4 regions of the Pseudomonas sp. B2M1-30 genome follow, and region 1 is predicted to be linked to each of the others. Evidence: predicted binding sites of a transcription regulator. Region 1 holds the regulator's gene; each other region holds the start of a gene.

Region 1 (7,908 bases):
AAAGCGCTGGCCGTGGCCGCCGGACTGATGGCGGTCATGGGCCTGGTGCCGGGCATGCCGCACTTTTCGTTCCTGACCATGGCCGCCCTGGCCGCCGGCGGCGCGTACCTGTTCTGGAAAAAGCAGAACGCCGACAAGGTGCAGGCGTTGCAGGAGGTCAAGCGTCAACAGGAGCTGCTGCCGTCGCCGGCCCGCGCCCTGGAAACCAAGGAGCTGGGCTGGGACGACGTGACTCCGATCGACATGATCGGCCTGGAGGTCGGCTATCGCCTGATTCCGCTGGTGGACCGCAACCAGGGCGGGCAACTGCTGGCGCGGATCAAGGGCGTGCGCAAGAAGCTGTCCCAGGACCTGGGCTTCCTGATGCCGACCGTCCACATTCGCGACAACCTGGATCTGGCACCGAGCGCTTATCGCCTGACCCTGATGGGCGTGATCCTCGCCGAAGCCGAGATCTACCCGGACCGCGAACTGGCGATCAACCCCGGTCAGGTCTACGGCTCGCTCAACGGCATCAACGCCAAGGATCCGGCTTTCGGCCTGGAAGCGGTGTGGATCGAAATCAGCCAGCGTGCCCAGGCGCAATCGCTGGGTTATACCGTGGTCGATGCCAGTACCGTGGTCGCCACCCACTTGAACCAGATTCTGTACAAGCACTCCAGCGAGCTGATCGGCCACGAAGAAGTGCAGCAACTGATGCAATTGCTGGCCAAGGGTTCGCCGAAACTGGCCGAAGAGTTGGTGCCGGGGGTGGTTTCGCTGTCGCAACTGCTCAAGGTTCTGCAGGCGCTGCTGGCCGAACATGTGCCGGTGCGCGATATCCGCAGCATCGCCGAAGCCATCGCCAACAACGCCGCCAAGAGTCAAGATACCGCCGCGCTGGTGGCTGCCGTGCGGGTTGGCGTATCCCGCGCCATCGTCCAAAGCATTGTAGGTACTGAGTCCGAGCTGCCTGTGATCACCTTGGAGCCAAGGTTGGAACAAATATTGCTCAATAGTCTGCAGAAGGCAGGACAAGGCTCGGAAGAGGGCGTTCTGCTGGAGCCAAGCATGGCCGAGAAGCTGCAACGTTCGCTCATCGAAGCGGCGCAGCGTCAGGAAATGCAAGGTCAGCCGGTGATCCTGTTGGTAGCAGGCCCGGTACGCGCGATGCTCTCGCGTTTTGGCCGCCTCGCCGTCCCCGGACTGCATGTGCTGGCCTACCAGGAAATTCCGGACAACAAGCAAGTGACCATCGTTGCGACAGTAGGGCCCAACGGCTGAGGTAGTGGTTTATGCAAGTTAAGCGTTTTTTCGCCGCCGATATGCGTCAGGCCATGAAGCTGGTTCGTGATGAGCTGGGCGCTGATGCCGCCATCATTGGCAACCGCCGCATTGCCGGCGGCGTCGAGCTGACGGCGGCGCTGGATTACAAACTGTCGGCGCTGGCGCCACGGGTGCCGAACATGGAACTCGAAGACGAGCTGCGCAAGACCCAGTCGCGCATCGTCACCGCCCAGGCCGAGCTGAGCCTGCGTGGCGAAGCCGACGGCAGCACCAATCGCCAGTTGTTCTCCGGGCTGCCGCTGACGGCCGGCCTGCCGCTGACCGCTGCCGAACCGCTGACCGAGCCGACCTACGCCGCGCCGAATCGCCCGGCCCCGGTGGCGCCTGCCCCGGCCGCTGCCGGTGTCGATCCGCGTGCGCTGGACTCGATGCGGTTCGAACTCAACAGCCTGCGCGAACTGATGGAAGTGCAGCTCGGCACCCTGGCCTGGAACCAGCTGCAAGGCAGCCGTCCGGCCCAGGCCAATCTTTACCGTCGCCTGCAACGGATCGGCCTGTCCGGCCCGCTGTCCCGTGATCTGCTGGCGATGATCAGCGATATCGAAGAGCCGCGTCAGGCCTGGCGCATGTTGCTCGCGCACTTGGCGCGGATGATCTCTGTTCCGGAAGTCGAGCCGCTGGAAGACGGCGGGGTGATTGCCATGGTCGGCCCGGCCGGCATGGGCAAGACCACCACGCTGGCCAAGCTGGCCGCTCGCTACGTGCTCAAGTACGGCGCGCAGAACATTGCGCTGGTGAGCATGGACAGCTTCCGCATCGGTGCCCAGGAGCAGTTGAAGACGCTGGGGCGGATCCTCAATGTGTCGGTGACCCACGTCGACCCGGGCCAGTCCCTGGTGCAGGCGCTGGATCCGCTGCTGCGCAAGCGCGTGGTGCTGATCGACACCGCCGGCCTGCAGGCCAGCGACCCGGCCCTGCGCATGCAACTGGAAAGCCTGGCCGGTCGCGGCATCCGCTCGAAAAATTATCTGGTGCTGGCAACCACCAGCCAGAAACAGGTTCTAACCGCCGCTTATCACAGTTACAAGCGTTGCGGGCTCGCCGGGTGCATCCTGACTAAACTGGATGAAACGGCCAGTCTGGGCGAGGTGTTGAGCCTGGCGATCAGCCATGAACTGCCGGTCGCCTACCTGACCGATGGCCCGCGCATTCCGGATGATCTGCATCTGCCGCGCCGTCATCAACTGGTCAGCCGCGCCGTCAGCGTGCAAATGCAGGAAGAACCCAGCGAAGAAGCCATGGCTGACATGTTCGCTGATATCTACCACAGCCCGACCAAGCAGGTTGGCTGAGGTAATGAACAGTTTTTGTACCTACATCGATGGCTTGCCACGCATTGTTCCGGTTGTGAACGCGCAGCCAGTAATGTGGCCTCCGTCTATGCAAGACAAGGTAAAGAAATAACATGGGCAGCATGCATCCCGTACAGGTGATCGCGGTGACCGGCGGCAAAGGTGGCGTCGGCAAGACTAACGTGTCAGTGAACTTGTCTCTGGCGCTGGCAGAGCTTGGCCGTCGGGTCATGCTGCTGGACGCCGATCTGGGGCTGGCGAACGTCGACGTTCTGCTGGGGCTTACGCCAAAACGCACACTGGCCGACGTGATCGAAGGCCGCTGCGAGCTGCGCGACGTGCTGTTGCAGGGGCCGGGCGGGATCCGCATCGTGCCGGCCGCTTCCGGCACCCAGAGCATGGTTCACCTGAGCCCGGCGCAGCATGCCGGTCTGATCCAGGCCTTCAGCGATATCGGTGACAACCTCGACGTGCTGGTGATCGACACCGCTGCGGGTATCGGTGACTCGGTGGTCAGTTTTGTCCGCGCCGCCCAGGAAGTGCTGCTGGTGGTCTGCGACGAACCGACGTCCATCACCGACGCCTACGCGCTGATCAAACTGCTCAACCGCGACTACGGCATGAACCGCTTCCGCGTCCTCGCCAACATGGCGCAGAGCCCGCAGGAAGGGCGCAATCTGTTCGCCAAGTTGACCAAGGTCACTGATCGCTTCCTTGACGTCGCCCTACAATACGTGGGCGCGGTGCCTTACGACGAAAGCGTGCGCAAGGCGGTGCAGAAACAGCGTGCGGTCTATGAAGCCTTCCCGCGTTCCAAGTGCGCGCTGGCGTTCAAGGCCATCGCCCAGAAGGTCGACACCTGGCCGCTGCCCGCCAACCCGCGTGGGCACCTCGAATTTTTCGTCGAGCGCCTCGTGCAGCAAACGGCAGGGCCAGTGCTATGACCGCCAGCGGTATGAACTACTACAAGAAGTCGGCACGTGACGCGCAGTACGAGCTGATCGAGCGTTACGCGCCACTGGTCAAACGCATTGCCTACCACTTGCTGGCGCGATTGCCGGCCAGTGTGCAGGTCGAGGACTTGATCCAGGCCGGGATGATCGGCCTGCTCGAAGTCTCGACCAAATACGACGCCAGCAAGGGCGCCAGTTTCGAAACGTACGCGGGCATCCGGATCCGTGGCGCGATGCTCGATGAAGTGCGCAAGGGGGACTGGGCGCCACGCTCGGTTCACCGCAACACCCGTATGGTCAGCGACGCGATTCGCGCAATTGAAGCTAAAACCGGCCGTGACGCTAAAGATCACGAGGTTGCGGCCGAACTCCAATTGAGTCTCGACGATTACTACGGGATTTTGAATGACACCTTGGGCAGCCGGCTGTTCAGTTTCGACGACCTGTTGCAGGACGGCGAACACGAAGGTCTGCACGAGGATGGCGCCAGTGCTCATCTGGAGCCGTCGCGCGATCTGGAAGACGAGCGATTCCAGGCCGCGCTGGCGGACGCGATTGCCAATTTGCCGGAGCGTGAGCGACTGGTGTTGGCGCTGTACTACGACGAAGAGCTGAACCTCAAGGAAATCGGTGAAGTCCTGGGCGTCAGTGAATCGCGGGTCAGCCAGTTACACAGCCAGTGCGCGGCCCGTTTGCGGGGGCGTTTGGGGGAGTGGCGAGCGCGCTGAGGGCGGTGTGGGGACGCTGCGAACGAGGCTGGTGCGGTGGTGAACGGCACCGGTCTCGATCTGTTGTGCTCCAGACAGTCTTTGAGTGCTTTGCCGGATTGATTGAAATGGCGCGTCCAGGTGCTGGGCGCGTTTAAGACTGCTTGGAGGTCGAATTGAACAAAGACATGAAAATCCTCATCGTTGACGATTTCTCGACGATGCGGCGGATCATCAAGAACCTGCTGCGTGATCTGGGGTTCACCAACACCGTTGAAGCGGACGATGGCACCACCGCCATTCCGGTGCTCAACAGCGGCAGCATCGACTTTCTGGTGACTGACTGGAACATGCCCGGCATGACCGGCATCGACCTGCTGCGTCACGTGCGCGCCGATGAAAAGCTCAAGCACCTGCCGGTGCTGATGGTGACCGCTGAAGCCAAGCGCGAACAGATCATCGAAGCGGCCCAGGCCGGCGTTAACGGCTACGTGGTCAAACCTTTCACAGCTCAGGCACTGAAAGAAAAGATCGAGAAGATTTTCGAACGCATCGGCTGATGTACGCGCCCCGGGGGAGCTATGGAGCATAACGAATCTTCACAGGGCGACTTCGAGTCGACTCTGAAAAAACACGCGGTCGAACTGGTCGAAAGCCTTGAAAAAGGCAAGTTCGGCGAAGCCGTGCAACTGATCCATGAGCTCAATCAGACCCGCGACCGTGGCCTGTACCAGGAAGTGGGCAAGCTCACGCGTGAACTGCACAGCGCGATCGTCAATTTCCAGATCGATCCGCACATGCCGCAAGCCGAGGAAGTGTCGCAGATCACTGATGCGACCGAACGCCTGGGCTATGTGGTCAAGCTGACCGAGAACGCCGCCAACCGCACCATGGATCTGGTGGAGAGCGCCACGCCGGTGGTCAATGGCCTGGCTGACGAAGCCCAGGCGTTGAGTGCCGACTGGGGGCGTTTCATGCGCCGCGAAGTCGGTGCCGAAGAGTTCCGTGAACTGGCTCGCCGGGTCGACGGTTTTCTGGCACGCAGCAGCGCGGACAACCGCGCCGTATCGGCCAACCTGAACGACATTCTGCTGGCCCAGGATTACCAGGACCTCACCGGTCAGGTGATCAAGCGTGTGACCCAGTTGGTCACCGAAGTCGAAAGCAACCTGCTCAAACTCGTCCTCATGGCCAGTCAGGTGGACCGCTTCGCGGGCATCGAACATGACCGTGCGGCGATGCTTGCTGAAAAAGATCCACAAAAACATCTCTCGCAGGGTGAAGGTCCGCAGATTCATGCCGATAAACGAGAAGACGTTGTGTCCGGTCAGGACGATGTGGACGATTTGCTATCCAGCCTTGGATTTTGAGTTTTTTTGGGTTTTTAGACCTGTAGGAGCACCCCATTAATGAGCTTCGGCGCCGATGAAGAGATCCTTCAGGATTTCCTGGTTGAGGCCGGCGAGATTCTTGAGCAACTGTCCGAGCAACTGGTCGAGCTGGAAAGCCGTCCGGATGACGCGGATCTGCTCAACGCAATTTTTCGCGGTTTCCACACTGTAAAAGGGGGCGCCGGCTTCCTTCAGCTCAACGAGCTGGTGGAGTGCTGTCACATCGCCGAAAACGTGTTCGACATCCTGCGCAAGGGTGAGCGTCGCGTAGATGCAGAACTGATGGACGTGGTACTCGAAGCGCTGGACTCGGTGAACAGCATGTTCGGCGAAGTTCGCGATCGCAGCCCGATCACCGCTGCAACACCGGAACTGCTGGCGGCGCTGTCGCGTCTGGCCGAGCCGCAATCGGCTGATGAAGCCGTGGCCTCGCCGGTGGCCGAGATGATCGAGGAACTGGTCGTTGAAGACGCAGCCTCGGGCGACATCACCGATAACGAATTCGAACAGTTGCTGGACTCGCTGAGCGCCGTCAAGGCTGAAGCCGAGGCTCCGGCGGCCGTGGCTGCGCCGGTGCAGAGCGCCGATGAAGCGGCCAGCGATGAAATCACCGATGCCGAGTTCGAGTCGCTGCTCGACCAGCTTCACGGCAAGGGTCAGTTCGCCGCTGATGCGGTGGCCCCGGCGGCGGCCGCTCCTGCGGCGCCGGCAGCGGGCGACAGCTCCGACATTACCGACGATGAGTTCGAAGCCCTGCTCGATCAGTTGCACGGCAAAGGCAACTTCGCCGTCGAAGCGCTGGAGTCGGCCATTGCTTCGGCCCCGGCGCCTGCCGCTCCGGCTGCGGCCGCTGCGGGCAGCGATCTGATCACCGATCACGAATTCGAATCGCTGCTCGACCAGCTGCACGGCAAAGGCAAGTTCACGGACGTCGCTAGCGGTGCGCCAGTTTCCGCCGGCAGCACTTCGGCCGTCGCCACGCCTGCTGCCGCCGCACCTGCCGCCAAGACTCCGGCCGCTGCGCCGAAGCCGGCCGCGAAAGCCGCCGAGCCAAAAGCCGAAGCGCCAAAACCGGCCGCCGCTGCCGCACCGGCACCTGCCCGTGCGCCGGCTTCGCCGCCACCGGAAAAACCGGCCAGTGAAGCCGAGACCACCGTGCGGGTCGACACCGCGCGTCTCGACGAAATCATGAACATGGTCGGCGAACTGGTACTGGTGCGTAACCGTCTGGTGCGCCTGGGCCTCAACAGCGGCGACGAAGCCATGTCCAAGGCCGTGTCGAACCTCGACGTGGTCACGGCCGACTTGCAGACCGCGGTGATGAAGACCCGGATGCAGCCGATCAAGAAGGTCTTCGGGCGCTTCCCGCGTCTGGTTCGCGACCTGGCGCGTCAGCTCAAGAAAGAGATCAACCTGGAACTGGTGGGTGAAGAGACCGACCTCGACAAGAACCTCGTCGAAGCACTGGCCGACCCGCTGGTCCACTTGGTGCGCAACGCGGTCGACCACGGTATCGAGTCGCCGGAAGAACGCGAAGCCTCGGGCAAGGCCCGTGGCGGCAAGGTGGTGCTGGCCGCCGAACAGGAAGGCGACCACATCCTGCTGTCGATTTCCGATGACGGCAAGGGCATGGACCCGAACGTCCTGCGTTCGATCGCGGTAAAACGCGGTGTGATGGACAAGGATGCGGCCGATCGCCTGAGCGACACCGAATGCTACAACCTGATCTTCGCCCCGGGCTTCTCGACCAAGACCGAGATTTCCGACGTGTCCGGCCGTGGCGTCGGCATGGACGTGGTGAAGACCAAGATTTCCCAGCTCAACGGTTCGATCAACATCTACTCGACCAAGGGCCAGGGTTCGAAGATCGTCATCAAGGTGCCGCTGACCCTGGCGATCATGCCGACCCTGATGGTGATGCTCGGCAACCAGGCGTTCGCGTTCCCGCTGGTGAACGTCAACGAAATCTTCCACCTCGACCTGTCGACCACCAACGTGGTGGATGGCCAGGAAGTGGTGATCGTGCGGGACAAGGCGCTGCCATTGTTCTACCTCAAGCGCTGGCTGGTCAGCTCCGCCGCTCACGAAGAGCAGCGCGAGGGCCATGTGGTGATCCTTTCGGTGGGCACCCAGCGGATCGGCTTCGTCGTCGATCAACTGGTCGGCCAGGAAGAAGTGGTCATCAAGCCGTTGGGCAAGATGCTCCAGGGAACTCCGGGCATGTCCGGCGCCACCATCA
Region 2 (7,908 bases), on a different contig from region 1:
GGACCGGAAGCACTCGGGGTGCTGACCTGAGTCAACTTGCCTGCGGTGTCAAAAGTCAGCGTCGAAGCGACCGGAGGGGTAGCCGCAGCGGTTGGATCACTGCCATCCGGGTTGCGACCATCGACCAGGGTGTAAACCTTCCAGGTGTTGGAACCGGTTTTCACCATGTACTGATCCATGCTGTGCTGGTTGCCCTGGCTGTCGTAGATCGGCGTGCTGAACGACTTGGTGTAGGTTTCAGTCTTGGACGGGTCGAATTTGCCGGCCGCGACGGTGTCATCGATCACCGCAGCCGTCGAGTTCAGGTTGATGGTCGAACCCACCAGCGAGGTGGACTTCGGCGCCAGGTTCGAGGTGTCGATTTTCAGGTCGGTCAACACACCGTTGATGATCTTGCCGTTGGCATCCACACCGTAGCCTTGCAGGCGCGAGGTGTAATCGGTGTTGGTGATGAAGCCATCTTTATCGACCTTGAACGTACCGGCACGGGTGTAGGACACCGAACCGTTGTTGCTCAGGGTGAAGAAGCCCGAACCGTTAATCCCCATGTCCAGCACGTTGCCGGTGTTGTTGATGTCACCCTGGGTGAACTGCTGGGAAACGTTCGCCAGGCGCACGCCGTTGCCGATGACCTTGCTGCCGCTGCCCAGACGGGTCGCCGAGTAGACGTCTTCGAATTCGGTGCGCGAGGATTTGAAACCGGCGGTCGCGACGTTGGCGATGTTGTTGCCGGTCACGTCCAGTTGTTTGTTGGCTGCATAGAGACCGCTAAGGCCGATATTGAAAGACATATTCCACTCCTTTGTGCCGGTTGGTCGGCTCTATATACCAATGGTTTGTACTTTGGACAGGGCAACGGTGCCCTTGCCGGACAGGTTGAGCATCAGCTCGCCACCGGTCTGGCTGATGGTCACGCTGTTGACCGTGGCCGGCAGATAGGTCGCCATATCCGTCGAGGTGCCGTTGATCGAGGCGTTGGCCTTGACGGTGTAAGTACCGGTCTTGACCAGATTGCCGTCCTTGTCCTTGCCGTCCCAGGTGAAGCTCGCACTGCCGGCAGCGCGGCTGCCCAGGTCGATGGTACGAATGACGGCGCCGGTGCTGTCGCTGATCGAAACGGTTCCGCCGGCAATCGACGACGGCACGGTGACCGAACCGGTCATGCCTTTGCTCGGATCGTCCAGCTGAACGGTGTTGGTCTGCACGATCACGTTGCGACCCACCAGCGACGAGGCCTGCAGCGCCTGCGACGAGTTGTAGTTGCCCGCCAGCGAGCTGACCGTGCTGTTGAGCGTGGTGATGCCTTCCAGGCTGCTGAACTGCGCCAGTTGGGCAACGAATGCGCTGTTGTCCTGCGGATCGAGCGGGTTCTGGTTTTTCAGTTGGGTCACCAGCAGTTGCAGGAACGCGTCCTTGCCCAGGGCCTGGCCGCCGGTCGAGCTGTTGGTGGCCGACGCAATGCCATCGCTGGTCGAACCGGTCTTTTTCGACGAGTTCGCCAGGATATCGGTCATGCTCAGGCTGCTGGTGGTATCAGTAACACTCATGGCAGTCGCCCCTTATCACTGACCGAGGGTCAGTACCTTCTGCATCATGGTTTTGGCGGTGTTCATCATTTCGGCGTTGGTCTGGAACGACCGGCTCGCGGAGATCATGTCAGCCATTTCTTCGACCACATTGACGTTCGGGTAGTAGACATAACCCTTGGCGTCGGCCGCCGGATGATTGGGCTCGTAACGCGCTTCGAGGTTGCTCTGGTCTTCGACCACGCCGAGCACCTGCACGCCCTGGCCTGCGGCGTCCTGATTCTGGAACAGCGAGTCGCTGCCGCCGCTCTGGCCGCCCTGGAACATGGTGGCGAATACCGGGTGACGGGCGCGGTAGGTCTGGTCGATGCTCGACGAAACGGTCTCGGCGTTGGCGATGTTCGACGCCACGGTGTTCAGACGGGTGTTCTGGGCGCTCATGCCGCTGCCGGCAATGTTGAAAACGCTGGACAGGGACATGGATTACTCTCCGCGCAGGGCTGACACCAGCCCTTTGAATTTGCTGTTGAGCAGGGTGAAGCTGGCCTGGAAGCCGACGGCGTTTTCTGCGTAGTTCGCCTGCTCCAGTTGAGCGTCAACGGTGTTCTGGTCGATCGAAGGCTGCATCGGCGTGCGATACATCAGCGACTCATCGCCATTGCCCAGGCCTTCAGCTTCGATGTGGCGGCTGTTGGTCATGTTCAGGGCAATCGTGCCGTTGTTGTTCTTCTGGCTCTGTGCTTCGAGCACTTTGGAGAAGTCCAGGTCCCGAGCCTTGTAGTTCGGGGTATCGGCGTTGGTGATGTTGTTGGCCAGGACTTCGGCACGCTGGGCGCGGAAGCCCAGGGCTTTTTCGTGAATGCCGAGCGCTTTATCGAAGCTGATGCTCATGTCGGGAACCTTCAGGTGACCGGAGTTTTTCGTAACAGGGCTATAGCAAGCGGCGTGCCAATTCAAAAAATCCCCGGATTGCGGGGCTTTGCCGCAAGTCGGCAACGCGGCAATGCCAGAAAAGCGGCAACCGGCTTCCGCTCAATGCCGCTTTTCTGCCGCCAATGAGCGGCAGGCATAAAAAAACGGGAGTCCCTGAGGACTCCCGTTTTTTTGTGTTGCCGCGATCAGTCACTTCGCCTGGTAGATGATCCCAGGGCTGCACTGGACCATCTGGTAATGGTCCGGCAAACCGTTCAGCGCTTCGGAAGCGCCGAGGAACAGATAACCACCCGGCTTCAGCGTGCTGTGGATGCGCAACAGGATGTCTTTCTTCACCTCGGCGGAGAAGTAGATCAGCACGTTGCGGCAGAACACGATGTCAAACTTGCCGAGGCTGGCGTAGCTGTCGAGCAGGTTGAACGAGCGGAATTCCACGCGGCTGCGGATCGGCGCCTTGACCACCCAGCGCCCCGGCCCTTTCGGGTCGAAGTAACGCTGCAAACGATCGGCCGACAAACCACGGCCAATCGCCAGGCTGTCGTACTCGCCGGTCTTGCAGTTGGTCAGCATGCTGCCCGACAGATCGGTGGCAACGATCTGCACGCCCATCTTCAACTGACCGAGGTTGGTCCGTTCGAACTCATCGATCGCCATCGACATCGAATAGGGTTCCTGACCCGATGAGCAGGCCGCCGACCAGATCCGCAGACGCTGGTTGGGGCTGGCCTTGATCGCTTCGGGCAGGACCTTGTTCTTCAAGACTTCAAACGGATAGGTGTCGCGAAACCACAGGGTTTCGTTGGTCGTCATGGCATCGACCACCTGCTCGCGCAAACCGCTGCGCGGCTGGGTCTGGATGCGCTGGACCAGCTCACCCAGCGACTTGATGCCCTGCTGCTCCATCAGTTTGTTGAGACGGCTCGACACCAGGTACTGCTTGTTTTCACCGAGCAAAATGCCACAGGCCTTTTCCAGGAAGACCCGGAACTGTTCGAAATCCAAATTACCCGTAGACAAATGATGCCGCCTCTTAAATCGTGTTGACCGCCAGGGACGAAAGGTCCCTAGCTGATATCTGCTGCTTTGATCCGGTCGACTACCCGGGATGCCAGGTCATCAGGACGGAATTTGGCCAGGAAGTCATCGGCACCGACTTTCTTGACCATCGCCTGGTTGAACACACCCGACAACGAAGTATGCAGGATGATATGAAGCTTTTGCATGCGAGGATCGCTGCGGATCTCGGCCGTCAGGGTGTACCCGTCCATCTCCGGCATCTCGATGTCGGAAATCATCATCAGGAACTCTTCTTCCGGCTTCTTGCCCTCGTCGACCAGTTTGCGCAGGTAATCCAGCGCTTGCCGGCCGTCGTTCAGCGCCACCACTTCGACACCCACCGTCTGCAGGCAACGCGTCACCTGCTTGCGCGCCACCGACGAGTCATCGACCGTCAGCACCCGCAATGACAATGCCTTGCTCTGGGTCTCGACATCCACCACGCCGACCGAAATCGCTTCCGGCGTCGGCGCGACTTCCGCCAGCACCTTCTCGACGTCGATGATTTCGACTAACTGATTGTCCACCCGAGTCACAGCGGTCAGGTAGTGGTCGCGCCCGGTGCCCTTGGGCGGCGGATGGATCTCTTCCCAGTTCATGTTGACGATGCGTTCCACCGAGCGCACCAGGAAACCCTGGGTCTTGGTGTTGTATTCCGTGATGATCACGAACGGATTGTTCTTGTCTTTCAAAGCACCGGAGCCGGTCGCCATTGCCAGATCAAGGATCGGAATGGTCGCCCCCCGGATATTCGCCACCCCGCACACGACAGGACTGGACTTGGGCATCAACGTCAGTTGCGGGCATTGCAGCACTTCCCGAACCTTGAACACGTTGATCCCGTAGAGCTGCTGGCCGTCGAGACGGAACAACAGCAGCTCCAGGCGATTCTGCCCTACCAGTTGCGTGCGCTGGTTCACCGAATCCATTACACCAGCCATGCCCAGACTCCTACCCAACGCCAAGTGTTGTTGCGACGCACATTCATTGCTAAACGGCACGGCGCTTGCTTTTTAACTCGTATGAACACTCAAACGACATTTTTCCGACGCCTGACATCCCCAGCCCGCAGATGGCTTTGCGCGGTGTCGGCCGTTTGCATTTTCTACCCGGGCAGCCCTGCCGTTGCTGATGCGGTTACCTTGCCTGACATGCTTATCGGCGTCACTCAGGGCTTTCTTGAATTCACCGTAGAAGACTATCTGGCTACCAGTCAAACGGAAGGTCGCTATGAAATCGAGGTGAACCAACTCGATCCACGCATGCGCATGCCTATGTGCGACAAGGAATTGACAGCGACCCTGGAGAGTCCGGCACGTCCTCTGGGCCGGGTGACGGTCAAGGTCAGATGCGACGGCGCCTCGCCCTGGACGGTGTTCGTGCCCGCTCAAGTCCGGCTGTTTCGCGAGATTGTGACGACCACTCGTCCGCTCAAGCGCGCCGGCATCATCGAGCCTCAGGACGTGACCTTGCGTGAACGCGACGTCAGCCAGATCAATCAGGGATTCCTGACGTCGGTGGATCAGGCGATCGGACAAAAATTGACCCGACCAACGGTCGCCGACCAGGTGATTACCCTGGTGCATCTGGAACAGGCGGAAGTCGTGCGCAAGGGCGATCAGGTGGTCATCACCGCGCGCAGCGGCACACTGGCCGTGCGGATGCCGGGAGAAGCCCTTGCCAACGGCGGTTTGAAGGAACAGATTCGCGTGAAAAACCTTAACTCCCAACGGGTCATCAAGGCGCAAGTCACCGCGCCGGGCCAGGTGGAAGTGGCTATGTGAACGACGTGGACAGAGGCCCTGCAGAAAACTGGCGCCGGCCTGCGTCGTTCCCTAAACTGTGGCTCATCTGCAGCGAGCGCTGACGCGCGCAAGCTCATTGATAAATGAGCCTAAAGTTTTATCGGGTATGGCCGAAAACATGGCAAGCGTCCAAATACCCAGAGGTTTTTATCATGGTCATCGATTTCAGCCGTTTGAACAGCTCCTCGTCACTTACGGGCAGTACACGTACCAGCACGCCTAAGGAAACCGCCGAAACCGGCACTTCCGCGCCGCTGAATACCCCGGCCGAACAGGCCAGTGCCGCAAAAAGCGGGGAATCGGTACACCTCAGCAATGAGGCTCAACAGTTGCAGAAGGTCACTGACAAGCTGCGCGATCAGCCTGCCGTCGACAAAGCCCGCGTGGCCGAGTTGAAAGCAGCGATTGCCGATGGCAGCTATAAAGTCGACAGCAACCGTGTAGCCAGCAAACTGCTCAACTTCGAAGCCCAGCGCTAGGCCCCGGTCTGCGCCAGGCTTTTGGACGCTTAAAACCCAAGGCCAGCCATGCACGACACTACTTTATTGCAACTGATCACCGACGATTTTGCTCCAGCTCAACAACTGCTGGAGTTGCTGCAAGTCGAATCCCTCGCCTTGCACGGTCGTGACATGCCGCAACTCGAAGACATCCTGGCACGCAAACAGGCGCTGATCATTCAGTTGGAGCAGCGCGGCCGCAAACGCAGCGAAGTCCTCGCCAGCCTCAACCTGCCGATCAATCGTCAGGGCCTGGAGCAACTGGCCAGCCAGTCGAGCATCGGCGACCAGTTGCTGGCCCAGAGCGACGTGCTCACCGACCTGATTGCCCAGTGCCAGGCGGCCAACGTCAAGAACGGCCAGTCGATCGTGATTCAGCAGGCTGCGACGGCCAATCAGCTGAAAATCCTCACCGGCGGCGAGCCTCCTGCGCTCTACGATGCCAGTGGCACCTTCTCCAAACTGCAGAAACCGCGCGCGCTCAGCCAGGCGTGATTGTTTCTTCTATGCTTGCGCCCTATCAACGCATGAAACATGCTGGCAAAATACTGGCCAGCCGTAGTCAAATTTTGTCTGGAGATTGATTCAACGTGTCCAACGTCCTCAGCGCGGATGATGCTCCGCAGCCACCAAAGGTGCTTACCACACCTCTGGAAATCTCCAGCAACCTGCGCCAGTTGCAAGAAAGCCACGACCCGCTGGTCATCACCTTCCACGAACGCAGCCAGCGCTTTCAGAGCTATCTGATCAAAGTGGATCGTGACACCGCCACCATCGCCCTGGATGAAATGATCCCGCGCGACGGCGAGCGCTTCCTGCTCGCGGGCGAACCGTTCAAGGTTGAAGGCTTCCATGACGGCGTGCGTATCGCCTGGGAATGCACGGGCACGCTGAACATCGAAGAAACCACCGGCGACCGCTTCTACACCGGCGAACTGCCGACCGAAGTGGTTTACCACCAGCGCCGCAATGCCTTCCGCGCCGCGCTGAAGCTGACCGATCTGGTCAACGTCGAACTGGGCGGCGAAAAACTCAAGGCGCCGATTGGCGGCAAGCTGCTGGATATTTCCGCCACCGGCTGCAAACTGCGCTTCGAAGGTGACATCACCGGCCGCCTGCAACTGGGTCAGGTCTACGATCGCCTGATCGCCCCGCCGCTGTTCGGCAATCAACCGACATCGGTCGAACTGCGTTACCTGCACTTCGAAGAAAAACTCAACATCACCTTCGCCGGCCTGCGCTTCCACAACATCAGCGGCCAGGCCGCACGCAACGTCGAACGCTTCGTTTATCAGTTGCAGCGCGAGGCACGTCGCTTCGATAAAGACGACTTCTGATCGCCGCGCCATAAAAAAACGGGCAGTCACTTGCGGTGACTGCCCGTTTTTTATGCCCGGTGCTTTTCAGGGAAAAGGCCTGGCGTCACTGATGTCAGGTGCCGGTTTGTCTTTGTCAGCTTCAACCTCAGGCTCCACCGACGGCTCCGGCTCAGGTGCCGGTTCAGTCACCGTGGTCTGCATCTGCTCCTGCACCACCTGCTCGTCGACCCGAGGATCGAGCGCCGCCACCAGCGGCGAACTGGACATGCTGTCCGGCATCGCCACGTGATGCAATGGCGCATCATCGACCTGATGCAGATTGGTCACGGCTTTCGGCCGGATTCGCCACACCAGCACCAGCGCGAAAAAGGTGAAGAACGCATACAGGCTCTGACTGCCGAACAGCTTCATCAGAACGCCAGCGGCCAGCGGCCCGATACTTGCGCCGACGCCGTAAGTCACCAGCAGCATCGCCGTCAGCGATACCCGCCGATCACCCTCGACATGGTCGTTGGAGAACGCCACCGCCAGCGGATACAGGCAGAACTGCACCAGCGAACACAGGAAGCCGACACCAAACAGCACCTCCAGCGGCACCTTCGGCAGAATCGCCAACGGCAACGCCGCCACGGCCAGAATCCCGGCAAAGCTGCGAATCAGCACCGCCCGATCATAGCGGTCGGACAACCAGCCCAACGGCCACTGCACCAGCAACCCGGCAAAAATGCAGGTTCCCATGAACAGACCGACCTGCTCGGTGGACAGCCCC
Region 3 (7,908 bases), on a different contig from region 1:
CGTCAGTGCTGACGCAGTGTCAAACTCGGAAGTGGCTGACCATGGTCTGCAACTGACCACCCAGGCGCGCCAGTTCAACGCTCGACGCGGCCGTCTCGTCGCTGGCCGCAGCGGTCTGCTCCGAGACGTCGCGCACGTTGATGATGCTGCGGCTGATTTCCTCGGCCACGGCGCTTTGCTGTTCGGCGGCAGCGGCGATCTGCTGGTTCATCGACTGGATGTTCGACACCGTGCGGGTGATGTTTTCCAGGGACGAGCCGGCCTTGCGGGTCAGGGCGACGCTGCTGTCGGTCAGGGCGCGGCTGTTGTTCATCACCGCCGAGACTTGCTGAGTGCCGTTCTGCAGACCGGCCACCAGGCCTTCGATTTCCTCGGTGGATTTCTGCGTACGCTGAGCCAGGCCACGGACCTCGTCGGCGACCACGGCGAAACCACGACCGGCTTCACCGGCACGGGCGGCTTCGATGGCGGCGTTGAGGGCCAGCAGGTTGGTTTGCTCGGCCACGGCCTTGATCACGTCCATCACGCTGCCGATCTTGTCGCTTTCCTGTTGCAGCACGCTCATGGCTTCGGTGGAACGCACCACTTCGCTGGCCAGACGCTCGATCTGCGCGATGGCTTCGTTCACCACTTTATCGCCTTCACGGGCTTCGCCGTCAGCGGCGGCAGCGGCTTGCGAGGCTTCCTCGGCGTTGCGCGCGACTTCCTGCACGGTGGCGGTCATCTCGTGCATGGCGGTGGCGACCTGATCGGTCTCGACTTTCTGGCTGTTGACCCCGGCGCTGGTCTGCTCGGTCACGGCCGACAACTCTTCGGCGGCGCTGGCGATCTGGGTGACGCCGTCGCGGATGCCGCTGATCAAGTCACGCAGGGTCACGCCCATGCGCCCGATGCCTTGTTGCAGCACGCCGAGTTCGTCACGGCGGGTGACGGTGACGTTGTGGGTCAGGTCGCCGCCGGCGATGCGCTCGACCACGGTCAGGGTTTCTTGCAGCGGACGGGTGATCTGCCGGGTGATGACCACGGCGGCAATCACGCCGACCAGCAGCGCCAGCAGGGTACTGATCAATTGCAGGGTGCGAGCCTGGGCACTTTCGATGTCACGGCGGTCGAGCTGGATCTGATACAGCTGTTCGCTGAGGGAGACGATCAGGTTGCCCTGGTCGGTCATTTCCTTGCGCGCCTGCACCGCTTCGCTGTTGGCGGTCTTGAACGCCTGCAAGGCGCTGCGGTAGTTGATCAGCGCGGTTTCCAGAGAACGCAGGGCGTCCTGCTGGCTGTCGGCAAAGTGCACGTTCAACTGCTTGAGGCTGGCGATGGCCACGTCCAGTTGGCCGACGGCTTTCTGCTCGGTATCGGCGTTGGCGGTGGCGGTGTAGCCGCGCACTTCGTAGCGCGCCAGGATGAACGCTTCCTTGGCGGTGGTGATGGCCTGGAACTGTTCGAAGCGCTGATCGCTCAGTGGCATCTGCTGCACGCGGGCGCTGATCGCTTCGATCTGGTTGTATGCGGTCTCGGCATTGGCGCCCATGGTGTCGCGCGCGCTGTTGCCGGTGCGGTAGGCGTTGCGCATTTTGTTCAGCGAGGTCTGATACTCGGCGATGGTCGCGGCCTGCTGCTTGAGCAGTTTGACGTTTTCCGGGCTCTTGAATTTCTCGATCAGCGCCTGCTGCTGTGCGGCGAAACCTTCGAGTGTGGTCTGCACGTTCTGCGCGGCGGTTTCATCACCATTGGTCAGCATGTATTGCAGACGCACCACGCGCAGCTTGGTCAGACCGGCATTGAGCTGGGTGATGTCGCTCATCCAGTTGCTGCGGTCGATCAGACCGCCGAGGCTGGTCCAGCCGGTCAGGGCGAGAATACAGGTCAGGGCCAGGACAAGACCGAAGCCCAGCCCCAATTTGAGGTTCACGCTGATGTTACCGAACCAGCTATTCATCACAATTCCTCCAGAACGTTGTGTTCCTTGATCGTCAGTTAGGCTGGAAGATTTGTTGTTTTTTTGAGCCAGCAAGGGTGTAAGCAGGTCTGTATCGGCTGCAAACCCGAGAGCTGAAAGGATTTTGTCGGATTGATTCTGTAACAGGGTTTTCCGGGCAGCCGCCAAGACTTTTTTCACACGGGTTTCACTGCCTGCCCACGCTCGCGTCTTTACCCTCGCCGCATCCTGAGAAGCGTGGTGCATGCCGGTGAGGCGGCCTGATGTGGAATTGAGACTGAGTCTGTTCGGCCTGAAACGCTCGATTGATCTGAGCGGTCTGGCCCGTTATCGAAATACCCTGGTGGTGCTGGCAGCATCGCTGCTGGTCATCCCCCTGACCCTGTGGCTGCTGGCGCCTGCCTCGGTGCCAGACCTGGCCCATGGCAATGTGGCCGGTGCCCGGGCCCTGGCGGCGGGGTGGGCCAAGGGCGACATGATCGTGCTGGTGCGCCACGTCGAGCGTTGCGACCATTCCAAAGCGCCGTGTCTGGCTGGCAACGACGGCATTACCGACCGTTCGCGCAGTGTCGCGGTCGGCGTCGGCGCGCAGTTCGAACAGCTTGGCCTGGACCAGGCCGATATCTACAACAGCCCGATGCTGCGCACGGTGCAGACCGCCGGCTATATGTTCAACAAGGCCGGCACCGGTGAAGACTGGCTGATCAGTTGCAAGGGCCGGATGTTGCAGCAGGCGCTCGCGCACAAGGTCGCGGGACGCAATCTGATTCTGGTGACCCACAGCGAATGCATGGCGCAACTGGAGAAAGATCTCAAGGCATCGACCTCGACGCCAGGTTACGGCGCTTCGCTGTTCATCTCCGCCGCCACCCCGACGGCCCCGAAAATACTCGGCCTTATCGAAGCCTCGGACTGGCGTTCGGTGACCACAGAATGAATGTTTTCCCCAACTCAGGACCCGCCATGTCGCCCAGTCGTTTCTATTTGCTCAACTTCGGTATTCCTCTGGCCTGCGCGGCACTGGTGTTTGTGATGTTCGACATGACCCATCTCGACATCGCCTTCAGCAATATGCTCTTCGACCCGCTGACCCAGGTGTTCCCGATCGAAAAGAGCCATCTCTTCGAGCAATTCACCCACAAATGGGCGCGGATCGTGCCGAACTGGACGGGGGAGGTGGCGGTCATCGGTGCGGTGCTGTCGTTTGTCTGGCCGTTGCTCAACACCGCCAAACGCCCGCGCCTCGGTGTTTTTCTGGAGCGCAGCAAGGTGGCGCCGATCCTGAGATTCACCACCGCTCACCGTCGTGACTTTCTGTTCGTGGTGGTCGCGTTTGCGCTGTGTACCGGGGTGATTCACTTCCTGAAGGCGCACACCAGCGTGTATTGCCCGATCGAAACCACCCTGTACGGCGGCAAAATGGAACACATCGACTGGTTCAGCAATTTCCAGTGGTTCCATGACGCCGGTGAAGGCCGTTGCTGGCCGGGCGGCCATGCCTCCGGTGGATTCACCATGCTGGCACTGTACTTTGTGGCGCGGCGTTACCAGTGGCGCTTCTCCGGGGCAGTGATGTACGGCTCACTGCTGCTCGGTCTGGTCTACGGCACGACACGTGTCCTGCAAGGCTGGCACTACATGTCCCACACGTTCTGGGCCGGAATCTTCGTCTGGCTGACCTGTTTGCTGACAGCCCTGGCGTTCTACGGGCAGGCGCGACTGGCGTTGCCGGTACGCCAGAAGCACGCGCCTGCATTCACAGGCCTACAAAGTAATACGCCTGCCGCCCCACCATCATTGTCTTGAGCACCTTCAGCGGCGCCACTGGCGGTTGATCTCCGGACATCACCGCCACGTTCAACGAAGAGGCACCGAGAAAGTCCCGAAGCTGCGCATCGGTATCCAGCCCCTTGAGCACGCTTTGGGTGTAGAACACGCTGGCGCCGCCCACCCGTTCATTGGCCTGAAACAGCGCCACCTGATGGCCGCTGGCTTGCAGGGTCTGAATCTCGGTGGTCAGCGGCAGGAACGACAGTTCGCGATCCGCACGGGGCAAGGCCCACAGAGCAGCAACCAGGTAGCTGCCGATCACCAGCGTCAGCACGCTCACGCTCAGGGCCTGGCGATGACGGGCGATCCAGCCGATCCAGCCGTTTTCACGCCCCTTCAATCTGTCGAACAGCACCCTGGCATACTCAGCCGCGATCACGGCCGCCGCCGGGGTCATCGACATCAGGTACACCGTGCGTTTGCTTGAGGCCAGGGTCAGCATGACGAATTGCGCAACGATCCACAGGCTGAAAAACAGCAGGTAGCGATTGGCCCGCAGCTCCTTGCGAAAATGCCACAGCCCCAGGTACACGAGGATGTTCCACGGCAAAAAGGCTTGCGGCAGTTTGGCGAGGTAATAGTAGAAGGGCTCGTAATGCCCGGCCTCGACGAACGATCCACTGAAACGTCCGACGCTGTTGGTCAGCAACACCTCACTGACGGCCGGCATGCCACCGCGCTGATACAACACCGCGAGCCAGATCAGCAGCGGGATCAGGCCAACCACGGTCAACCATCCAGGACGCAACCAGGCGCTGATCTTCAGACGCCGGTCGAGCAGGTTGTCCGCCAGCAGGTAAGCGAAAATCACCACGCCAGGCATCGCCAGACCCAGGACGCCTTTGCTCAGGGTGGCGATGGCAATCCCTGCGATGAACAGCAAACTGCTGCCGGGCGTCGAGGCGCGCTGCGACTGGAAAAAGGCCAGCAACGCCATGCTGACCCCGAGCGCCAGCAACGCATCTTCACCGACGCCGCGCACGTTGCTCCAGTAGCTGGCCATGGTCGCCAGCAGAATCCCCGCCGTCCAGGCGACGGCCTTCGGTCGCTCGAAACGACGCAGCATGCCATACAGCAACATCACGCTGAGCAGCCCGGCCGCTGCCGACGCCAGGCGCACCGCCCATGGCGACACCCCGAACAGGCGCATGGCGCCAGCATCCAGCCACAGGCTCAGCGGCGGTTTTTCCAGGAACGGCTCGCCGAACAGACGCGGCGTTACCCAGTCATTGTCCAGATGCATCTCCATCGCGATGCCCGCGACCCGGGCCTCGGTGGAGCCTTGCAACTGATGGTTGCCCAAGGCGAAGAAAAACAGCAGGGCGGCGAGCAGAAACAGCGAAGAGGCGGAACGCGACATAGGTTTCAGGCAACCGGAAGGGAGCGGGAAACCCAGCTTACGCGGCCATTCCTTAACAATTTGTGAACGTCACGCGAGACAACGCGACCAGCGCTGCTCCGGCGCCTCGAAGGCGGCATTGACCAGCGCGGTCAGCACATGATCCTGCCAGCGCCCGGCGATGTTCAGATACGCCTTGGCATAGCCCTCGCGTTCGAACCCGAGGCGCTCGAGCAAACGGGCGCTGCGCTCGTTGCCGGGAATGTAATTGGCCATGATCCGGTGCAGGTTCTGGGTGTCGAACATGTATGCGATGGCGGCTTCCAGCGCTTCCTGCATCAACCCCTCGCCCTGCCGTGTCTCGTCGATGTGATACCCCAGATAACACGCCTGAAACGCCCCGCGAATGATCCCGCTGAAATTGCAGGCGCCGATCATCTGCTGGCCGTCGAGGGTCAGTATCGCGAAATGCACGGCCAGCGAGGCTTCGAACGCACTGGCCTGCACTTCGAGGCGTCGGCGGATCTGTTCGGTGGAGAAATAATCGGTGGTACGGATCGGTGACCACGGCGCGAGATGGCGCTGATTGCGCCGGTAGAAATCGCTCTCCAGCGCGGCCTGATCCGGGGACAGCACCGCGAGCGTCAGGCGTTGGCAGGGCAGGGTCAGCAGCGGCATCGGGTGCTCCTGGTCGTGGGGGTAACGACAGGATTGCCCGGTCGCGAAGAAAACACAAACCTGAACCCCTCTCGCGGGGGAGCGTGTTTTTCGCGGACAAAAAAAAGCCCGCAGGAGAGTGCGGGCGAACCGTAGTTTCTTGAATGAGCGAGCGGACTTTACAGGTTTGGCGAAGCGGGGGGAGTGAAGAAAAGTTCATGTCGCCAGACCTTGGGTTCATCGCAATGTTGTCGAGCCAACGAAGCCCGGCGACTCAGTGACACCGGAACGGTTTTTCTTCTTCGGCGGATTGCGACGGATCGAGCTTGATCAAGGCACTGCTGACCAGCATCTCCGTCAACCCGGTCAATTGATGAATCGCCACGGCCCGGCTGCGCTGCGGGCCTTGTGGATCGTTGACCAGATCCAGGGTCATGACACTGAGCGAGGCCAGATTCTGCGAAGCGTGAGCCATCAACGTGAGCAAGTCGGCATCGGGACGAACGCTGAAAATCTTACTCACCGGAACGAGCTGGGCATGACGCCGGCGAACCTTCTCCGGCCGCTCGGCAACCCTCGAGCGTTCGGTAATCGTCAGCGCTTTCGATTCAGAAATCGTCGGGCTCTCGACAGCATTCGGGTCGTCTTTCTTCATGACATTGCTCCATGTAATGGGTGATCCCTGCGCTTCGGCATGATCCATGCCGTTCACCGGCGTGCAGCGAAGACAGGAGATTAACTTTGCGAAACGAGTGCCACCAGTTCATGGAAGTCGATACGTGTTGAGGGAAATTTCCTAGGACGTGGGTTTGAAGCGGGGAGGGGAATGCCAGATGCAACAAAGCCCGCACTTGGCGGGCTTTGTTGTGGAGGATTTGGTGGGCCGGGGTAATCTGAAAAGGTAACGTAACTTGTTGTTTATTAATAAAAAGATCGGTTTTATTTTTTGTCTGGAATGCCATTTGGAATGCCAAACGTTGTATGTCGCTGCCCCAGGCTTTTGGTCAGCGAGCGCTGGGTAACCTGAACGTTTTTCTCTTTGGGGAACTGATTTTCACCACAGGTGAAGGATTGTCGGTTTGAGCGTGAGGGAAATCATCGGTCGGGCCTGAATTTAAGTCCATCGGTGCTGATTGTTCTGGCTGATCATCCCCTGCCGTCGCGGACGGCATTTGACTATTGCAGGGTGAATCTGGAATGAGGGTAATTGCCTCTTCCTGCTCAAGCAGAGATTCAACGATTTCTGGGTCAGCCTGCGATCTAGAGCGCTCATTTGAAGCTGCCGAAGGGTACTCGCCTGACTTCTGCTCCAGCAGCTCAGGTTCACCCATTGATTCTTCAGTTAAGGAATGGCTGGGGATGGCTGAGTTATTGGACTGTATGGCGCCTCCGACGAACATCTCGTGAAGGTCTTGAATTGTGTACTGACGATTCCCTTGCAGAGTTTGTTTCGGCAGTTGCTTTTGCTGTCTGCGCATATGGGCTGCGTAAGCCTTTGTAATCATGCTCTCCAGCAGCGCTGCGGGGCTCTTTTTTTGCTCTTTGGCCATGGTTTGCAGATGGCTCTTGGTGGCTGTACTCAGAGTGAATACGCACACTTGGCGGCCGCTCTCCTTTTTCTTGTTTCTGTCTCTCTCCTGGCGCCAAGCATCCTTCATGTCGCGAAATAGTTTGCTCGCGCCTGCGTCCTGCTCGATATACATGCCTGCATCCAGCATTTCGTTGTGGGACGGAAGCTCATTCGGAAGGATCCTCTCCCCGCTATGGAAAATTCTCTCTAAGCCTTTCGCTTGCAAATACTTCAAGGCCCAAAGGCGTTGATTCGTATTTTCAGGATCAAGCCAATCCAACCCAACTACTCTCTTGCGTCCCATTCTCATCTATTCCTGCTGGAGCATTCGCTAGGGTCAGTATATTCATTAATAACGTTATGCATAACGACATCAGATTTATCCGTTAAAAATAGGGTATATTTAGCTGTGGTTATGTCTGGAATGCATATGCTAATTAGTCTTTTATCACTGAATTTAGGGCGGCTTGATTCGAAGGCTCGCTTCACCCTGGCTTCGTTTTACCTGCGTTATGAGTTCACTGACACAGGGCCGATCACTATTGATGAGCTGGCTGGTTGCCTTGGAGTGCC
Region 4 (7,908 bases), on a different contig from region 1:
CCGCGCCGCTTCGATCGCGGCGTTCAGCGCCAGCAGGTTGGTCTGCTCGGCGATCGAACGGATCACCCCGAGCACACCGACAATCGACGACACATCCTGCTGCAGGCTGTCGAGGGACACGCCGCTGTTGCGAATGTCGTCCACCAGCGCATGAATCTGCTGAATGCTGCCGGCCACCACGCGCTTGGCCGCCTGGCCCTCTTCATCGGTCTGGCGTGCGGCGACTGCCGCGTTTTGCGCACTTTTCGCCACTTCCTGGGCGGCGGCCGACATCTCGTTGATCGCCGTTGCCACCTGATCGGTCTCGTGGCGCTGGCGTTCCATGGCCTGGTCGGAGCGCTGGGCCTGATCCGAGACCTGCGTCACCAGTCCGGTCAGTTGCGTGGTCATCTCGCTGATCTGGCGCACCAGACCATGGATCTTGTCGACGAAACGGTTGAACGAACCGGCCAGGTCGCCGAGTTCGTCCTGGCTGGTGATAGCCAGGCGTCGGGTCAGATCGCCCTCGCCCGCCGCAATGTCGTCGAGATTGGCTTTCATCAGATGCAAAGGACGCAGGATGGTATTGGCCAGCAGCAGCCCCGCCGCCGCAATCACCAACAGCACCACCACGGCCACGCCAACGATGCTCAACACCACGCCTTGCATGCGTTCCTGCACCTGGGCCTCAACCAGCGCCACTTGCGCTTCGATGCCGTCGAGGTTGACCGACGTACCCACGGCCATGTCCCACTTCGCCAGGTATTCGGTGTAGCCGAGTTTCGGCACCAGCACCTGCGCATTGCCCGGCAGCGGCGAGCTGTATTGCAGGTAGTGAGTGCCGTCCTTCGCCACCTTCACCAGGTCGCGGTTGACGTAGACGCCATTCGGATCGCGATTGTCCTTGAAGCTCTTGCCCACGCCGTCGGGGTCGTTGGCCTTGAACAGGCGCACGGTCTCGGAGTCGTAGCCGAAGAAGTAGCCGTCCTTGCCGTACTTGATGCCCGACAGCAGCTTGATCACTTGCGCCCGCGCTGCGACGTCGCCGGGAGCGGCGGCATCGTACAGAGGCTTGATCGTGGTCATCGCCACGGCGACGTAACTTTGCAGGGTGGCCTTGGCGTCGCCCAGCAGACGCTCACGGGTCTGCTCGACCTCCTTGTGCGCCTGTTCCTGAAGGATGAACAGCGTGGTCAGGCTGATCACCAGCGCAAAGAGCAACACCGGAAGGACGGCAAGGGACAGGACTTTAGCCTTGAGACTCAGGCGCATGGGGGCTCACTCTTTTGGTTTTATTGGCGTGGTTAAAGGCTTTAACGGCACGCCAATCCAAAAGTTGAGCCCGGGGGTTTGTGTCTGCTCCCACAAAAGCGAGGGGCTGAGGTCTAGAGCACCATCGCCGCCACCCAGCCCGCCGCCAGCAACGGCAGGTTGTAGTGCAGGAAGGTCGGCACCACGGTGTCCCAGATATGGTGATGCTGGCCGTCGATGTTCAGACCGGAGGTCGGGCCGAGGGTCGAGTCCGAGGCTGGCGAGCCGGTGTCGCCCAACGCGCCTGCGGTGCCGACGATGCAGACAATCGCCATCGGGCTGAAGCCCAGTTGCACGCACAGCGGCACGAAGATCGCCGCGAGGATCGGCACAGTGGAGAACGACGAACCGATGCCGATCGTCACCATCAATCCCACCAACAACATCAGCAGCGCACCAATCGCCTGGCTGTGATCGATCCACGCCGCCGCGCTTTCCACCAGCGAGCGCACCTCACCGGTGGCCTTGAGCACTTCGGCGAAACCCGAGGCGGAGATCATGATGAAGCCGATCATCGCCATCATCTTCATGCCTTCGGTGAACAGGTCATCGGTTTCGCGCCACTTGACGATCCCCGAGGCCGAGAAGATCAGAAACCCGGCCAGCGCACCGATAATCATCGAGTCCAGCAGCAACTGAATAATGAACGCCGCCGCGATCGCCAGGCCGGCGATGCCGATGGTCCTCGGGTTGTAGGCGACACTGACCTGCTCCACCTGCTCGATCTTTTCCAGGTCGTAGACGCGTTTCTTGCGGTAGCTGAAGAACACTGCCAGCAACAGGCCGAACACCATGCCCATCGCCGGAATGGCCATCGCGTGCATGACGTTGATCTGACTGATATCGACCCCGGCCTTGCTGACGTTGGCCAACAGAATCTGATTGAGAAAGATGTTGCCGAACCCTACCGGGAACACCATGTACGGGGTGATCAGGCCGAAGGTCATGACGCAGGCGATCAGCCGGCGATCCAGTTGCAGCTTGGTCAGTACATAGAGAAGCGGCGGCACCAGCAGCGGAATGAACGCAATGTGAATCGGCAGGATGTTCTGCGACGCGATGGCCACCACCCACAGCAGGCCGATGAGCAGCCACTTGACGCTGCCACCACCGCTCGAATGCTGCCGGTCGACCATCGCCAGGGCCTTGTCGGCCAGGGCGTGGGCCAGGCCGGATTTGGCAATCGCCACGGCGAAAGCGCCGAGCAAGGCGTAGGACAACGCCACGGTCGCCCCGCCGCCCAGGCCACTGTTGAACGCCTTGAGCGTGGCATCGATGCCCAGGCCTCCGGTCAGGCCGCCGACCAGTGCGCCGACGATCAAGGCGATCACCACGTGCACGCGGGATAGACTGAGGATCAGCATGACGCCGACCGCAGCTATGACTGCATTCATTTCACTACCTCAAAAACACTGCGATGGAGCAATTCACCGCCAGACAGGATGAGTCCGCCCGACAGCGCCCGAGGGCCGTCAGCGGATTTGCATAGAGGGTCTTATTAGAAGGGCGCGCACTGTGCCGCAGAGTGGCGGCGGTGTCAAAGTGACCGGCCGAATCACAATGTAACAATCGGTGAAGACGTCACAAACGTGCGTCAATTCGTCATCTTGTGCTTCGAACATAAAGAAAGCGCAAACGCGGCCGTTACAGTGCAAAGTCTCAGATATTTATCGAATAAGGACGTCTCCATGTCGCTCAGACAACTTTCCATCCAATGGAAAATCACCCTGCTCGCCGGGCTCTGCCTGGCCGGCATCGTGACCCTACTGGTGGGTCTTTCGCTGTATCGCATGGAGCACAGTTCCGAGCTGGTGAAGGCATCGAGCATGGAGATGCTCACCGAGTCGGCCCAGGCGCGCATCGAGTCCCAGGGCGAAGTGCAGGCGGCCGGCATTCGCCAGCAGTTCATGGATGCCTACCAGTACGGCCACGGCTTCTCGCGTCAGGTGCTGTTCCTGCGCGAACAGGCCGAGAAACGCTTCCTCGATGCCTTCGATCTGCGTGAAGACATGACCCGTCAGGTCAAGTCGGCGCTGCAAGCCAACCCGGATCTGCTCGGTCTGTCGCTGGTGTTCGAAGCCAATGCGCTGGACGGCAAGGATGAGCTGTTCGCCGGCCAGGCCGAGCTGGGCAGCAACGACAAGGGCCGCTTCGCCCTGTACTGGTCGCAACCGACGCCGGGCAAGGTCACCTCGATGGCACTGCCGGAAAGCGACATGGCCGACACCAGCACCGGCCCCAGCGGTCAGGCCGCCAACGCCTGGTTCACCTGCCCGCGCACCACGCTCAAACCTTGCGTGATCGAACCTTACTTCTATGTGATCGACGGCCAGAACGTGCTGATGACCAGCATCGTGTTCCCGCTGACCGTCAACGGCAAAGTCATCGCCTCGCTGTCGGTGGACATCAACCTCAACAGCCTGCAGGCCATCAGTCAGGGCGCCAGCAAGAAGCTGTATGACGGCCAGACCGCCGTCAGCATCATCAGCCCGGTCGGCCTGCTCGCCGGTTACAGCCCGGACGCCAGCAAACTCAGCCAGCGTCTGGATGCCGTGGACAAGATCAGCGGCAGCGAGCTGCTGCAACGTCTGAAAGCCGGCAGCAGCGTCAGCAGCCTGCACAGCGATGGCCAGTTGAAAGTGCTGTCGCCGTTCCAGCCGATTCCCGGCGGGCCGTCCTGGGGCGTGTTGCTTGATGTCCCGGAAAAAGTCCTGGTCAGCCGCGCCGAAGCGCTCAAGCAGCAACTGGATGCCAGCAACACGTCCGGCACCCTGATCGAATTGAGCCTCGGCGTCCTCGCCGCCCTGCTCGGCCTGCTGCTGGTGTGGCTGATGGCGCGCAGCGTGACCAGACCGATCCTCGGCGTGGCGCACATGCTCGAAGACATCGCCAGCGGTGAAGGTGACCTGACCCGGCGCCTGGCCTACGACAAGCAGGACGAACTCGGTCAACTGGCCGGCTGGTTCAATCGTTTCCTCGACAAGCTGCAACCGATCATCGCCGAGGTGAAGCGCTCGGTGCAGGACGCACGCAACACCGCCGACCAGTCCTCGGCCATCGCCAGCCAGACCAGCGCCGGCATGGAGCAGCAATACCGCCAGGTCGATCAGGTCGCCACCGCGTCCCACGAAATGAGCGCCACCGCCCAGGACGTCGCCCGCAGCGCCGCGCAAGCCGCCGAAGCCGCCAAGGACGCCGACCGCGCGACCCGCCAGGGCCTGACCGTGATCGATCGCACGACCCACAGCATCGACACCCTGGCCGCCGACATGAGCGCGGCGATGGTGCAGGTCGAAGGCCTGGCCGCCAACAGCGAGAAGATCGGCACGGTGCTGGAAACCATCCGCGCCATCGCCGAGCAGACCAACCTGCTGGCCCTGAACGCCGCCATCGAAGCCGCCCGCGCCGGTGAAGCCGGACGCGGTTTTGCGGTGGTCGCCGATGAGGTGCGTAACCTCGCCCGCCGCACTCAGGAGTCGGTGGAAGAAACCCGCCAGGTGATCGAACAGTTGCAGAGCGGCACTCAGGATGTGGTCGGTTCGATGGGCAACAGCCATCGCCAGGCCCAGGGCAGCGTGGAGCAGGTCGGCCAGGCGGTGACCGCCCTGCGCCAGATCGGCGATGCGGTGACGGTGATCAGCGATATGAACCTGCAGATCGCCAGCGCCGCCGAGGAACAGAGCGCGGTGGCCGAGGAGATCAACAACAACGTGGCGACCATTCGCGACGTGACCGAATCGCTGTCGGGTCAGGCCAATGAGTCGGCGCGGGTGAGCCAGTCGCTCAACAGCCTGGCGAATCAGCAGCAGAGCCTGATGGATCAGTTCCGGGTCTGATTCACGATTGGCGGGTGTGAGGGGGCTTTCGGGTTCAGCGCCGGGGCAGCTGGATCTCCACCTTCAGCCCGCCCCACTCGCTTTCGCCCAACACCAGAACCCCGCCCCACGTCGCCACGATATCCCGCACAATCCCCAGCCCCAGCCCGTGCCCGTCAGTCTGCTCATCCAGGCGCGCTCCCCGGCTGAACACCTGCGCTCGCTGCTCCTCGGGAATCCCCGGCCCGTCATCTTCCACGCTCAGGGTAAAGCCTTGCGCCGTCTCGGTCACACTCAAGCGCACCTCGGCATCCGCCCATTTGCAGGCGTTGTCCAGCAGGTTGCCGAGCAGTTCCAGCAGGTCTTCGCGGTCCCACGGCAGTTGCAGCCCCGGCGGCGCCACATGGCTCAGCGCCAGGTGCTCGCCATGGATCATGTTCAACGTCGCGAGCAATCCCGGCAGCTCCGCGTCGCAATCAAACAGCGCCCCCGGCAGCGCATCGCCGGACAGCCGCGCGCGGTTGAGTTCGCGATTGAGCCGCTGTTGCACCTGCTCCAGTTGTTCCTTGAGGATCCTGCGCAGCTCGGGATGAGAATCAAGCCGCTCGCTCGACGCCAGGCTCAGCAACACCGCCAACGGCGTTTTCAGCGCATGCCCGAGGTTGCCCAGCGCATTGCGCGAACGCTTGAGGCTGTCCTCGGTGTGCGCCAGCAAATGGTTGATCTGCGCCACCAGCGGCTCCAGTTCCGCCGGCACTTGCTCGTCGAGTTGCGAACGCTGGCCCTGTTGCAATTGCGCGATCTGCTCGCGAGCCTTTTCCAGTGGACGCAACGCCCGGCGCACGGTGACGCGTTGCAGCAACAGGATCAGCAACAGGCCGGCCAGCCCCAGCCCCAAGCCGATCTGGCGCATGCGCTGGAAACTCTCGCGCACCGGCGTGTAGTCCTGCGCCACACTGATCGAGATCGACTGCCCGAGCCGCCGATAATCCGAACGCAGCACCAGCAACTGCTGGCCGTCCGGGCCTAATTGCAGGTTGCTGTGCAGGCCGGGATGGTCGAGCAGCGGCAAGTCCTGATCCCACAACGAACGGGAGCGCCAGTGGCTCTCGGCAAAATCGATACGGAAATAATGCCCGGAAAACGGCCGCTGATAGGCCGGTGACAAATGGCGCTCGTCCAGTTGCAGGCCCTGGGGGCCACGGACCAGCGCCACCAGCAGGCTTTCGCTGTCATTGCGCAGGCCTGCCTCGAGGTAGCGCTGCAAACCCATTTCGAACAGCCACAGACTGGTTTGCGCCAGCACCAGACCGACGATCACCATCACGCTGACCAGCCCCAGGCTCAAGCGGCGCTGGATCGACCTCACGAAGTCTGCCCGCCGAACCGGTAACCCTGGCCCCGACGGGTTTCGATCACACTGCGCCCGAGCTTGCGGCGCAGGTGATTGACGTGGACTTCGAGCACGTTGGAATCGCGCTCGGTCTCACCGTCGTAGAGGTGTTCGGCGAGGTGACTTTTCGACAGGATCTGTTCCGGGTGCAGCATGAAATAGCGCAACAGGCGAAATTCGGCGGCGGTCAGTTGAATGTCCGCGCCGTCGCGCACGACGCACTGGCGCCCCTCATCCAGATGCAGACCGGCAGCCTTGAGCGTCGGTTGATTGGCCTGGCCCTTGGAGCGGCGCAACAGCGACTGAATCCGCAGGTGCAGTTCTTCCGGGTGAAAAGGTTTGGTCAGGTAGTCGTCGGCACCGGCCTTCAGGCCTTCGATGCGCTCGGCCCAGGAGTCGCGCGCGGTGAGAATCAGCACCGGCGTCGCCAGCCCGGCGGCGCGCCATTGCGCCAATACCTCCAGCCCCGGCACACCGGGCAGGCCGAGGTCGAGGACGATCAGGTCATAAGGCTCGCTGCTGCCCTGATAGACCGCATCGCGCCCGTCCGCCAGCCAGTCCACCGCGTAACCCTGACGCTGCAGGCCGGCCATCAGTTCGTCGGCCAGCGGGACATGGTCTTCCACCAGAAGCAAACGCATCGGTCAATCTTCCTTGTCTTTGAGTAAACGGCCGGTGGCGGCCTCCAGATCGAGTTCGCGCACCACGCCTTCGACCGTCAGCAGCTCGACCTCATAAATGTAGACGTCGTGCTTTTCTTCCAGCTCCGCCTCCAGCAGTTTGGCGCCGGGATAGCGGTCCAGCGCCTGTTTGAGCAGTTGCTCCAGCGGCAGAATCGCACCCTGCTGACGCAGACGCAGGGCCTCGTCCTGATCCAGGTCGCGCGCCGCCACCAGCGAGCAGAAAAACAGAAGCGCCAACGCAGTCCGACTGCAGGCGCGAGCATTAACCTTCATTACGTATCCTGATGATCCTTGAGCACCTGCCCGCTGACCGCGTCCAATTCCAGATCCCACTCGACACCCTGACGATCGCGCAGATCAATCTGGTAGAGGTACTTGCCGTACTTCTCTTCCAGCTCGGTGTCGGTGATCGTCGCACCCGGATGCCGGGCCAGCGCCGTGGCATTGAGCTGCTCGAAAGACTGGATAGTACCAGCGTCGCGCAGGCGCAGGGCTTCGTCGGGGCCAAGATCACGGGCGTGAGCGAGGCTGGCGGTCAGACCGATGATCGAGGCGATGGACAGGGCAGTCAGGGATTTCATGGGGTGTCTCCGTATTTTTATGTGTCGCTACGGCCGGCACCTTAACGGGCTGAACTTAACTGAAACTGAATGGCCATCATTGGTCATGACAACACGCTCGCTCCCACAGGAGAGGGCGTGGATCTATAATCCTCCGCTTGCCAACG

The links. Region 1 encodes FliA, which starts transcription of late flagellar genes. Its sites were predicted from a motif close to CTAAAGTTTNNNNNNNNNNNGCCGNTAA; they were not measured.
Region 2: the regulator FliA is predicted to act here: its motif matches at 5,410-5,437, upstream of flgM (flagellar biosynthesis anti-sigma factor FlgM).
Region 3: the regulator FliA is predicted to act here: its motif matches at 2,031-2,058, upstream of N8H74_RS16360 (methyl-accepting chemotaxis protein).
Region 4: the regulator FliA is predicted to act here: its motif matches at 2,911-2,938, upstream of N8H74_RS24160 (methyl-accepting chemotaxis protein).

Annotation. Positions count from the first base shown of each region.
Region 1 covers NZ_JAOEJT010000011.1:99,347-107,254, forward strand. The annotation lists gene flhA (flagellar biosynthesis protein FlhA) at 1-1,263, shown strand, start outside; gene flhF (flagellar biosynthesis protein FlhF) at 1,275-2,618, shown strand; gene fleN (flagellar synthesis regulator FleN) at 2,732-3,562, shown strand; gene fliA (RNA polymerase sigma factor FliA) at 3,559-4,299, shown strand; gene N8H74_RS20675 (chemotaxis response regulator CheY) at 4,467-4,838, shown strand; gene N8H74_RS20680 (protein phosphatase CheZ) at 4,860-5,648, shown strand; gene N8H74_RS20685 (chemotaxis protein CheA) at 5,688-7,908, shown strand, end outside.
Region 2 covers NZ_JAOEJT010000005.1:24,971-32,878, reverse strand. The annotation lists gene flgE (flagellar hook protein FlgE) at 1-791, opposite strand, end outside; gene flgD (flagellar hook assembly protein FlgD) at 822-1,547, opposite strand; gene flgC (flagellar basal body rod protein FlgC) at 1,563-2,006, opposite strand; gene flgB (flagellar basal body rod protein FlgB) at 2,010-2,417, opposite strand; gene cheR (protein-glutamate O-methyltransferase CheR) at 2,649-3,476, opposite strand; gene N8H74_RS11985 (chemotaxis protein CheV) at 3,524-4,456, opposite strand; gene flgA (flagellar basal body P-ring formation chaperone FlgA) at 4,538-5,299, shown strand; gene flgM (flagellar biosynthesis anti-sigma factor FlgM) at 5,473-5,799, shown strand; gene N8H74_RS11970 (flagellar protein FlgN) at 5,848-6,315, shown strand; gene N8H74_RS11965 (flagellar brake protein) at 6,411-7,157, shown strand; gene N8H74_RS11960 (MFS transporter) at 7,224-7,908, opposite strand, start outside.
Region 3 covers NZ_JAOEJT010000007.1:224,707-232,614, reverse strand. The annotation lists gene N8H74_RS16360 (methyl-accepting chemotaxis protein) at 20-1,939, opposite strand; gene N8H74_RS16355 (histidine phosphatase family protein) at 2,205-2,876, shown strand; gene N8H74_RS16350 (phosphatase PAP2 family protein) at 2,903-3,745, shown strand; gene N8H74_RS16345 (glycosyltransferase family 39 protein) at 3,696-5,129, opposite strand; gene rimJ (ribosomal protein S5-alanine N-acetyltransferase) at 5,199-5,786, opposite strand; gene N8H74_RS16335 (DUF6124 family protein) at 6,040-6,468, opposite strand; gene N8H74_RS16330 (hypothetical protein) at 6,770-7,639, opposite strand; gene N8H74_RS16325 (hypothetical protein) at 7,766-7,908, shown strand, end outside.
Region 4 covers NZ_JAOEJT010000014.1:176,106-184,013, reverse strand. The annotation lists gene N8H74_RS24170 (methyl-accepting chemotaxis protein) at 1-1,251, opposite strand, end outside; gene N8H74_RS24165 (Na+/H+ antiporter NhaC family protein) at 1,365-2,684, opposite strand; gene N8H74_RS24160 (methyl-accepting chemotaxis protein) at 2,979-5,126, shown strand; gene N8H74_RS24155 (ATP-binding protein) at 5,161-6,474, opposite strand; gene N8H74_RS24150 (response regulator transcription factor) at 6,471-7,139, opposite strand; gene N8H74_RS24145 (PepSY domain-containing protein) at 7,143-7,454, opposite strand; gene N8H74_RS24140 (PepSY domain-containing protein) at 7,454-7,762, opposite strand.